DNA from 3 places in the Marinobacter sp. ANT_B65 genome. Region 2 is predicted to be linked to each of the others. Evidence: predicted binding sites of a transcription regulator. Region 2 holds the regulator's gene; each other region holds the start of a gene.
The links. The regulator sigma-54, encoded in region 2, starts transcription at its own class of promoters, with help from an activator protein. The targets are predictions, from matches to a motif close to ANTGGCATNNANNTTGCTNT.
Positions count from the first base shown of each region.

Region 1 (3,238 bases), 1.0 Mb from region 2:
GTGATCGAACTGCTCAGCGGTTTAACCAGATCTTTCATTGCAAGGGCTCTCAATAATTACATGGACTGAATCGGACCAGGATCTTAACAGATTTGGGTCATTGTTTGAGAAGCCCTCCCCCGCAGGGGAAAGGCCATGGCCCCTGCGAAGGGCATTGAGCTGTCAATCTGTAGCTGTCATCAGGCGCTGGCAAGAACCGTGCGGCTGGATACAGTCGTTTGCTGGCCCTTGGCGCCATACAGTTTTTGTTGCCCGGAGGCGCCTCTGAAAATGTCCGAAAGCCGGGTCAGGCGTTTTTGCAGGTGGCTGACAATGCGTCCGTTGTTTTCGTTAAGAGTGTGGCACTCACGAAGCTTTGTATCAGCTTGCTGCCAGAGGGCGTAAAGATCGGTCAGGCCGGCGCTGCGGATAAAACGGGAAGGTTCTCCGCTGTCTGGCCGGAATCCCATGGCTACCAGTATGCGAATTTTCTGCTTTGCGCGTTCCCGGATTTCTCCAAGAAGGGCATTTTTATCCCGGGTTAATGCTTCGAGTGCTTTGGCATCGGAGCCTGAAAGGCAGGATTTTTCTTTTTTCAGGATATCCACCAATGACTCAAGCTGGTGGATATCCAGGGAAAGAAGGTTCTTCAGATCGTCGATTGCAGCCATGATTTACTCATCCAAAAATGCTTTTATCCATATCAAGCATTTTCTGGGCCAGCTTCTCTGCATCTATCTTGTAGGTACCGTTTTCCAGAGCTGAGCGAATCTCTTCAATCCGTTCATCATCCATTTCAGGGTAATCGCCCAGCTTTTGCTCAAGCTGTTTGAGGTTCTTGGCCTGGCTACTCAGGTTTACATTTTCGCCGCGGGCACTCTGGGGCCGGGCATTAGCCTGTTCCGGGGGAGTTTGCCCGCCACTTTTGCTGGTCAGGGGCTTGTCGGCCGTTGTTCTTTGGGTGTTGACCTGGCCTTGGCCAATTCCATTTAAGTCAACTGACATATCGTTACCTGCTCTACAGTTGCGCCACACATACGTGGGCTGACTCGGGTTTATATCTGCTTAACGGCTCAATCTCTCTATACTTTAGGGTGCAGATATACACTTTTCGTTAACATTATGTAACATTGAAAATCTGTGTTCGTAACGGTGCTTACCCGGTGGCAAAGTTTTGCCGGCGGAAAAACTTTGCCACCAGCTTCCACAGGGAAGGTTACATTGGAACTTCTACGTGCCCCGGTGCCGTTACATTCGCCCTTACGGTGCGGGAGGATGTGAGGTTTTCTACCAGAACCTGCTCTCCAACAGACGCACTTGCCAGGGCTTTGCCCCGGGAGCGAACTGAAAATGTGCCGGCGCGGGCGGTGATAATAACATGGTCGCCTCGCGCAACGGCATCCGGCGCCTCAAGAAGGTCTGGCGTCAGGACCGAGCCGGCATTGACCGGTCTGCGTACCACCATTCCTTCTACAAGGCTGGCGTCGGCTATTATTCCGCGGCGGGTCGCATTAATGACCACAGAGCGGGTTTCAAGCATGTTGCCCGTTATCCGCTCACCACGGCCAAGCGGCCGGGCTGCAACAAGAGCCGGGCCGCTGATTGAAACAGTGGTTGTTACAAACAGGCGCCAGGGCCGGTCGCCATTGCAGGCTACCTGTACCGAAGGATGTTCGCTTTTCCAGGGGTCACCCGTAAATTCAACCTTTAGCGGATCTGCGCAAGGTGCGAGGGCGATTCTGCTATCGATATTGCCTGCCTCAAACTTAACCTGATACCCATCTTCAGCCTGGGTTCTGGCATAGCTCTCAAGAAATGACCTGGTCGCCATATGGATCTCATCCGCAGTCGTGCTGGCCGACACAGAGTTGGCCAGGGACGACATGAATAAGAGCGAGACTAAAAGCGTGGTGCGCATATGTCCTGGTTTGTCCTATGCTGTCAGTATTACGGCATAAATCATATTCAAATGCCTAAGGGTTGAGGCGTTCCGGCCGTTAAACAGGCAGGTCCACTCAGGGATGACGTTATTTTGTCACCCGGACAACTCATTCTAAAGAACAGCAAAATGCATGCCGGTGTTTTCAGTGTGCGCGGGAGAGGATGCTATGGCAGGAGTATTGGACAGTGTTAACCAGCGTACGCAGCTGGTCGGGCAGAATCGCCTTGAGCTCCTATTGTTCCGTTTGCGGGGGCGCCAGATATATGGCATCAACGTATTTAAAGTGAAGGAAGTGCTCCAGTGCCCGAAACTGTCTTCCATACCGAACAGTCTCCCGGTTGTGCGTGGTGTGGCTCATACTCGTGGCGAGACTATTCCTGTTATTGATCTGGGTATGGCTATCGGCCTGCCGGGAATTCCTCAGGAAGATCTGGCATCGAGCTTTGTGATCATTACCGAGTACAACCGCAAGACACAGGGTTTTCTGGTTACCGGCGTAGACAGAATCATGAACATGAACTGGGAGGATATTCTTCCTCCTCCCAAGGGGACAGGTCGGGATATTTATCTTACGGCTGTTACGAAAATTGATGATAAACTGGCTGAAATCATAGATGTAGAGAAGATTCTTTCAGAGGTTTCTCCTCTCCGGGAAGATGTAACAGAAGCAATTATAAACAAGAGTGCTGACAGGGTTCCTGGCCATTTCCCGGTCCTGGTTGCTGATGATTCAGCTGTAGCACGGCGGCAGATGGAACGCTGTCTTACTGCTATTGGTATGGAAGTGATAACCCGGAATGATGGTAAACAGGCGCTTGAATACCTGAAAGAAATTACCAGCGATGGTTCGAAAGCAACGGACCATCTTTCACTGCTGATTTCCGATGTGGAAATGCCTGAAATGGATGGCTATACACTGGTTACCCGGATCAAGAGTGACCCCGCCCTTGCTGATCTGTTTGTTATGCTCCATACCTCATTGAGCGGCGTATTCAATAAAGCGATGGTGCAGAAAGTCGGTGCAGACGATTTTATGGCAAAATTCAGCCCTGATGAACTTGCTGAACGAATCATGGAAATTGTTGACCAGAACTGAGCTTTCCAAATGCCCGGTTATTCATTAAGAACTGATGAGATGCGATGAAAGCGGATATTACGCTACAGGAGTATGAAGCCTTTAAATCGTTCCTGCAGGATGCTTGCGGCATTTTACTGGGTGACAACAAGCAATACCTTGTGAAAAGCCGGTTGCGCCGAATTCTTGAAGAGAACGAATTGAACTCTCTTGGGGAATTGCTTGAACGTCTGAAAAAACCT
Region 1 covers NZ_NXGV01000001.1:1,880,487-1,883,724, reverse strand. The annotation lists gene CPA50_RS08685 (peptidylprolyl isomerase) at 1-38, opposite strand, end outside; gene CPA50_RS08680 (flagella synthesis protein FlgN) at 180-650, opposite strand; gene flgM (flagellar biosynthesis anti-sigma factor FlgM) at 658-984, opposite strand; gene flgA (flagellar basal body P-ring formation chaperone FlgA) at 1,196-1,810, opposite strand; gene CPA50_RS08665 (chemotaxis protein CheV) at 2,088-3,017, shown strand; gene CPA50_RS08660 (CheR family methyltransferase) at 3,062-3,238, shown strand, end outside.
Region 1: flgA (flagellar basal body P-ring formation chaperone FlgA) is a predicted target of sigma-54. The motif match lies at 2,040-2,059, and genes of this name have one in related genera.

Region 2 (3,238 bases):
ACAGCCTGTTGCCAGAGTGGGTATCAGCCGTTTTCGGCCGTCATGCGTTGGTAAAGTGTCTGAGCATCCTCACATTGCCTGAGGCTGTCGCAAAATGTGCTTTCATTGAATTTCTCTGCGAGCTGGCTCAGTAATTCCAGATGTTCGCTGGTGGCTTCCTTGGGCACAACAAGTGCAAACACGAGATCCACCGGTTGGTTGTCAATAGCATCAAACTCGACGGCTTCTTCCAGCGTTATCAGGACGCCAATTACATGTTCGAGCCCTTCCAGACGGCAGTGGGGGATGGCGATCCCCTGGCCGATTCCGGTGCTGCCCAGCCGTTCACGAGCGATCAGATTGTTGAAGATCTGGCTCTCGCCGAGTGAATCATTGTGCTGACGGATCTGCTCGGCAATGAACTCCAGAACCCGCTTTTTACTTGATGCGGGTACCTTGCACTGGGTCAGTTCCGGCGCAAGAATGTTGTCTATTGTCAGGGATGTGTCGCTCATGAATCGACCGTGCTTCCGTTAAAAAAAACTGCGACACGTTGTCCGCGCCGCAGTCTGATGAGATGACATGCCTGAAAACAGCCGCCTAGCGGGCGGTGTTCCCCTGCATCCTGTCTACACTCTTTTCTTTGTGCTTGAGAATCTGCCGGTCAAGCTTATCGATGAGTCCGTCGATAGCTGCGTACATATCCTCACTTTCCGCCTTTGCGTGAATCTCACCACCAACCACGTGGAGTGTTGCGTCCGCTATCTGACGAACCTTATCTACTTCCAGGGTCACCTGGCAGTTACTGATGTGGTCGAAGTGCCGCTCCAGTCGCTGAAACTTTTCAGACACATAATCCTTCAGGGCGGGAGTCAGTTCTACGTGATGGCCTGAAATATTAAGTTGCATAGACGTCTCCTGTTGTTATCCGTTCCGGCTCTGGGAGCCCGGCCTGGGTGCTGACACCTGTTATTGCGCCAGCGAAATTCTTGAGAACCCGTAAACAGTGCCTGGTTCAGACCAGACGCTTGCGTTCGTTCGAAGGCGGAATGTGCATCGCCTCACGATATTTTGCAACTGTGCGTCGCGCAACCTTGATTCCCTGTTCTCCAAGCATGGCTGCAATCTTGCTGTCACTCAACGGCTTTTTAGGTGTTTCTGCAGCAATTAACTTTTTGATCATGGCGCGAATCGCTGTTGAGGAACATTCGCCGCCCTCGTCGGTACTGACGTGGCTGGAGAAAAAGTACTTCAGTTCAAAGATGCCTCGCGGTGTATGCATGTATTTTTGTGTGGTTACACGGGAAATGGTGGATTCGTGCATTTCCACAACCTGGGCAATATCCGAGAGGATCAGTGGCTTCATTGCCTCCTCCCCATAATCCAGAAATCCCTGCTGATGCTCAACAATACGCGTGGCAACCTTCAGCAGAGTTTCGTTCCGGCTTTGCAGGCTTTTTATAAACCACTTGGCTTCCTGGAGCTGGTCGCGAAGATAGGTGTTATCCGCACTGCTGTCGGCCCGCCTTATTAGTGAAGCATAGCTGGCATTTACGCGTATGCGCGGAGCAATTTCAGGATTCAGCTCTACCCGCCAGCGGCCATTGTGCTTGCGAACGATGACATCGGGAATGACATAATCCGGCTCGGTCCGGTCTATGATGTCGCCGGGGCGCGGGTTGAGGCCGGTGATAAGGGTAAGCACGTCACGCAGCTGTTCTTCCTTGAGGCGGCTGCGGCGGAGCAGCTGGGCATAATCACGGTTGCCCAGCAGATTTATGTAATGGGTGATGACGAGTCGTGCCTGGGCAAGCCAGGGAGTTTCCGGTGGTAGCTGGTTGAGCTGGATCAGCAGACAGTCCTGAAGATCCCGGGCAAAAACTCCCGGTGGATCGAAGTGTTGCAGCCGGCGTAAAACGGCTTCTACTTCATCTATCTCAAGGGGGTCCTCATCTGTATCGTCGGTCAGGCCGGCATAGATGTCCTCAACAGGGCTGGTGAGGTACCCGCGCTCGTCCACTGCATCCATCAGGGCGTGAGCAATGGCCTGATCCCGTTCGTTCAAAGGTGTCAGGTTGAGCTGCCACTCCAGATGATCTCTCAGGGTTTCGGTTGGTGAGTTTCTGGTTTCGAAATCATGGTCGTTTTCGTCATCATTCCGTGCAGCGGGGGCAGGGGCCGACTGATAAACGTCTTCCCATGCGGTATCAACGGGCAGATCGTCGGGAAGTGTATCCGGGATTTCGTTTTCAGACTGCCAGTCCGGGCCGGTTTCGCTCTCATCCCAGTCGGAGGTGGGTGTATCAGCTGTCGCTTCAGCGGACATTTCGACGGCGGAACTATCCTGATTCTGATCACTGTCGGCTGAAGGCGATTCAATCTGCTCGTCATCTTCCGAATTTTCCAGCAGGGGATTGGATTCCAGGGCTTGCTGGATTTCCTGCTGGAGATCGAGAGTTGATAACTGCAGAAGCCTGATCGCCTGTTGCAGCTGGGGCGTCATTGTCAGGCTCTGACCCAGCTTTAATTGTAATGAGGCTTTCATAACCATCGCTCAGGATCCGTCACACTTACCTGCTCTGAATTTCTTGCATTGGCCAAAAAATCTATGTATGTCGGCTACTTGCCGCCCCTATAGATTACCCTAGCAAGTTCTTTGCCGAGTTTACTTGCTCCCGGTCAGCAAAACAATCGAAGGGACATGCTCCGGAGCGAAAACAGACCCTAAAGGCGAAATTCATTTCCAAGATACACTTCTTTAACTTGTTGATTGGCAAGTATGGTTTCGGAGTTTCCGGAAGCGATAATGTGGCCTCCGGAAACTATGTAAGCGTTCTCGCAGATATCCAGTGTTTCACGCACGTTGTGATCTGTGATCAGAACGCCTATGCCCTTGTCCCGGAGGTGGCGGATAATCTGTTTGATATCACTTACGGAAATGGGGTCTACCCCGGCAAACGGCTCGTCCAGAAGGATGAAAGCCGGTTCCATTGCCAGGGCGCGGGCAATTTCGACCCGGCGCCGTTCACCGCCGGAGAGTGCCATGCCCAGGCTGTCGCGGATATGGGTAATGTGGAACTCTTCCAGCAGTTGTTCGAGTTTACTCAAACGTTCAGTGCGGCTGAGGGATTTACGGGTTTCCAGAATCGCCATAATGTTATCCCGCACTGAGAGCTTGCGGAATACAGATGCTTCCTGCGGAAGGTAGCCAATGCCTTTGCGGGCCCGGCCATGCATGGGCAGTGGCGTGATGTCCTGG
Region 2 covers NZ_NXGV01000001.1:861,642-864,879, forward strand. The annotation lists gene ptsN (PTS IIA-like nitrogen regulatory protein PtsN) at 24-494, opposite strand; gene hpf (ribosome hibernation promoting factor) at 580-888, opposite strand; gene CPA50_RS04095 (RNA polymerase factor sigma-54) at 995-2,530, opposite strand; gene lptB (LPS export ABC transporter ATP-binding protein) at 2,704-3,238, opposite strand, start outside.

Region 3 (3,238 bases), 530 kb from region 2:
CAGATCACCTGTCCCAGAAACGCGTTGCAGAGGGCCGGGAGGCTCTCACCATGCGCTCGGTTCTGGAAGCCATGATCATGGCCCATGAAATACAGGGTATTCTGGCATTGGAGAACTCGTTTAACCGGGTTGGGCTGGATCACGTTGTGCTGGTGAAAGTTGCATCCACTGCAGTCACCGCCAAGCTCATGGGCGCGAACCGGGAACAACTGCTTTCTGCGCTTTCTCACGCCTGGGTAGATGGGCAGGCTCTTCGAACCTACCGCCATGCGCCCAATGCCGGTTCCCGTAAATCCTGGGCTGCTGGTGACGCCACCTCTCGGGCCGTTCGTCTTGCAGATATTGCCATGCGCGGAGAAATGGGTATTCCCGGAGTGCTGACGGCTCCCCAGTGGGGCTTTTACGATGTGCTGTTTACAAAAACAAACAGAGATCAGGCGCTCAAACCAGAAGACAAGCGCCAGTTTTTATTGCCTCAGCCGTTTGGTTCCTACGTAATGGAAAATATTCTGTTCAAGATTTCCTTTCCTGCGGAGTTCCATGCTCAGACGGCCGCCGAGGCTGCAGTAACGCTTCATCCTCAGGTTAAAGACCGGCTTGGCGAAATTGACCGGATTGTTATAACCACACATGAGTCTGCCATTCGTATTATTTCCAAGCAGGGCAAGCTTGCGAATGCCGCTGACCGCGATCACTGCCTGCAGTATATGACTGCAGTACCACTTATTTTTGGCAATCTTAACGCAGAGCACTACGAAGACGGCTTTCACGCGGCTCATCCGATAATCGATACGCTGCGGGAAAAGATGGAGGTCGTTGAAGATGAGCGGTATACCCGTGAATATCTGGAGGCTGACAAGCGCTCTATTGCAAATGCTGTCCAGGTGTTCTTTAAGGACGGCTCCAGCACAGATAAAGTTGCGGTGGAGTACCCTATTGGGCACCGCCGGCGCAGAAAAGAGGGTATTCCTCTGTTAAAAGACAAGTTCAGGGAAAATCTTGCCACCCGCTTCGCAGGGCAGAGGTGTCTGGAGATTTTCAACATTTGTAATGATCAGCAGTCGCTTGAATCGGCATACGTTCATGACTTTGTGGAGTTGTTTGTAGTTTAAAAAGAAGGGCGGCTGGAATATCACCCGGTTTAGTGGTTTTGGTGTCAGGATTATTTACAGCATATATATTAGGTGACTTTTAAGTCTATGAATAACAACAGGTAAATATGATGGCATGAATCGTGCTTTTGTTTTTTTCAGTGTCGAGAATATAAACGGCTGAATCTGAACACCAGGGAGTACGATCGTTGAATACAGCAATTAAAGTAGTAGCGGCAGTGGCAGCATTGAGTGTGTCTTCGTTGGTCAGCGCCGTGCCAGTTCTGACTATCAGTGACCAGGGGTATAGTGCCGCCACTGCGGCTGAAGCGGCATTCCTGTCATCGCTCTCCGGCAGTGTAATCACCGAGTCTTTTGACAGAGGCTATGCAGCCGGCGATCAGGCCACGACAATTAACTCGGTTTTTGGCGTTGGTTCCTTCACCAGCGTTACTCCCGGGACGGGCGGCGCCTGTAATAGCGGTAGTTACAGTTGTGCAGATGGTCTTGCTGTTCTGAGTTCGGCAACTTCTCCATTCAACGGTCGTTTTGCATTGTCTTCGCCTCAGTGGCTCGACAGTATGGATGCCAGTGAAATGACAATTTCGCCAACTACCGGGTATAACTCGATAGGCTTTTACATGACGGACCCCAACGATTCCAGTGGTCGTTTTTCCATAGGTGGTCTGGATTTTAGTTTCGGTGATATTTTTGGTAGTTCGCTCGGTAGTGGCAATGTGTTTTATGTCAGTCTGTTCGATGCTGCGGGGCTTGGCGATGTGAGCATCTTCTCCAACGCCAATGGCGATGGATACGGGTTGGATAACGTTACTATCGGCTCTGTTGCCGTACCTGAGCCCGGTACTTTTGCGCTTTTAGGGCTTGGGCTGCTTGGCCTTGGTGCTGCGCGGAAAAGAGCATCGAAATAGTCAGTCAGGACTGGTTCTGATAAAAAAATCCCGGACATGTCCGGGATTTTTTTTTGCCGCTGCGCCTATTTTTTGCGTCCGGGTGAGAGTGGTTTCACGTTGTCAGGCGTGCCAACATTCTGTTTCTGGAGTGGCGGTTCCTCCGGGAAGGCAGTGGCCAGGCGGCTGTCAATTCGCTCCAAGGCTTCCGCCATGCGTACCAGCGCGTTAGCTATCCCGGCCATGTCTCCAGAATGGGCTCCGCTTTGTTCGTGAACGGAGTGTTCCTGCTTCCTGAGTTCGGCTGTTTTGGGTGTGTCCGGCGGAAGCTCGTCTCCCAGCAAATCCTTGCGAATGGATTTGAGGTCATGAGGGTCGATAAACGGACGGTCTTCGGAGTAGGCACACATCATCATGCCATCACATAGCTTGTTGATCAGCCTCGGAATGCCTTTGCTGAGCTTGTGAATTTCGCGAACAGTGTCGCTATCGAACAGTTTGTTACCGCCGTGGCCGGAAACCAGAAGCCGGTAGTCGATATATTCGGCTGTTTCAGCAAGGCTGAGCCCTTCCAGGTGGAAGAACAGCTTTACCCGTTGCGCAAGCTGAGGAATGTCCAGAACCGCCTGTTTCAGCTCAGGCTGGCCCAGCAGGATAACCCGCATGGAGGGCCCTCCCATGCTTTCCATTCCTGCCAGCATGCGAACATCTTCAAGGTTTTCCCGGGTAAGGTTCTGCGCTTCATCAATGGTCAGAACCACCGGAGTACCCGCCGCAGCCATTTTCTCCAGATAATCTGTGATCTGGAATAGCATGGCGACTTTGCTTTCGTCTTCCACCTTCATTCCGGCTTTACGGAGAATCAGGCCAAACAGGTCCCTGGATTCCAGGTTGGTATAGGAAATGTTGAGCAGTTTCAGATTGCCTTCGAGGTTGCGGATGGTTTTCTTCAGAAGCGTCGTTTTGCCAGACCCTATTTCACCGCTGATAACCACAAAGCCTTCCGAGCTCCAGATCGCCGAAGACATGTACACATAAGCACGGGAGTGCTGCTGGCTCATGTAAATAAAATCATCTTCCGGAGTAATGCGGAAGGGGTGTCTGTGGAGACCGAAAAATTCCAGATACATTTACAGTTCCTGTCTCTGACTCAGGCGAGGCGGATCAACTGATCGCTGCGCAGCAGGGTTTTGTCTGGTTCGTAAGCGTTGTAGCTTTCGCTGACGGTTCCGAACCTGA
Region 3 covers NZ_NXGV01000001.1:1,394,587-1,397,824, forward strand. The annotation lists gene prpD (2-methylcitrate dehydratase) at 1-1,112, shown strand, start outside; gene CPA50_RS19625 (PEP-CTERM sorting domain-containing protein) at 1,301-2,020, shown strand; gene CPA50_RS06605 (ExeA family protein) at 2,086-3,129, opposite strand; gene CPA50_RS06610 (XrtA system polysaccharide deacetylase) at 3,150-3,238, opposite strand, start outside.
Region 3: CPA50_RS19625 (PEP-CTERM sorting domain-containing protein) is a predicted target of sigma-54. The motif match lies at 1,222-1,241, and genes of this name have one in related genera.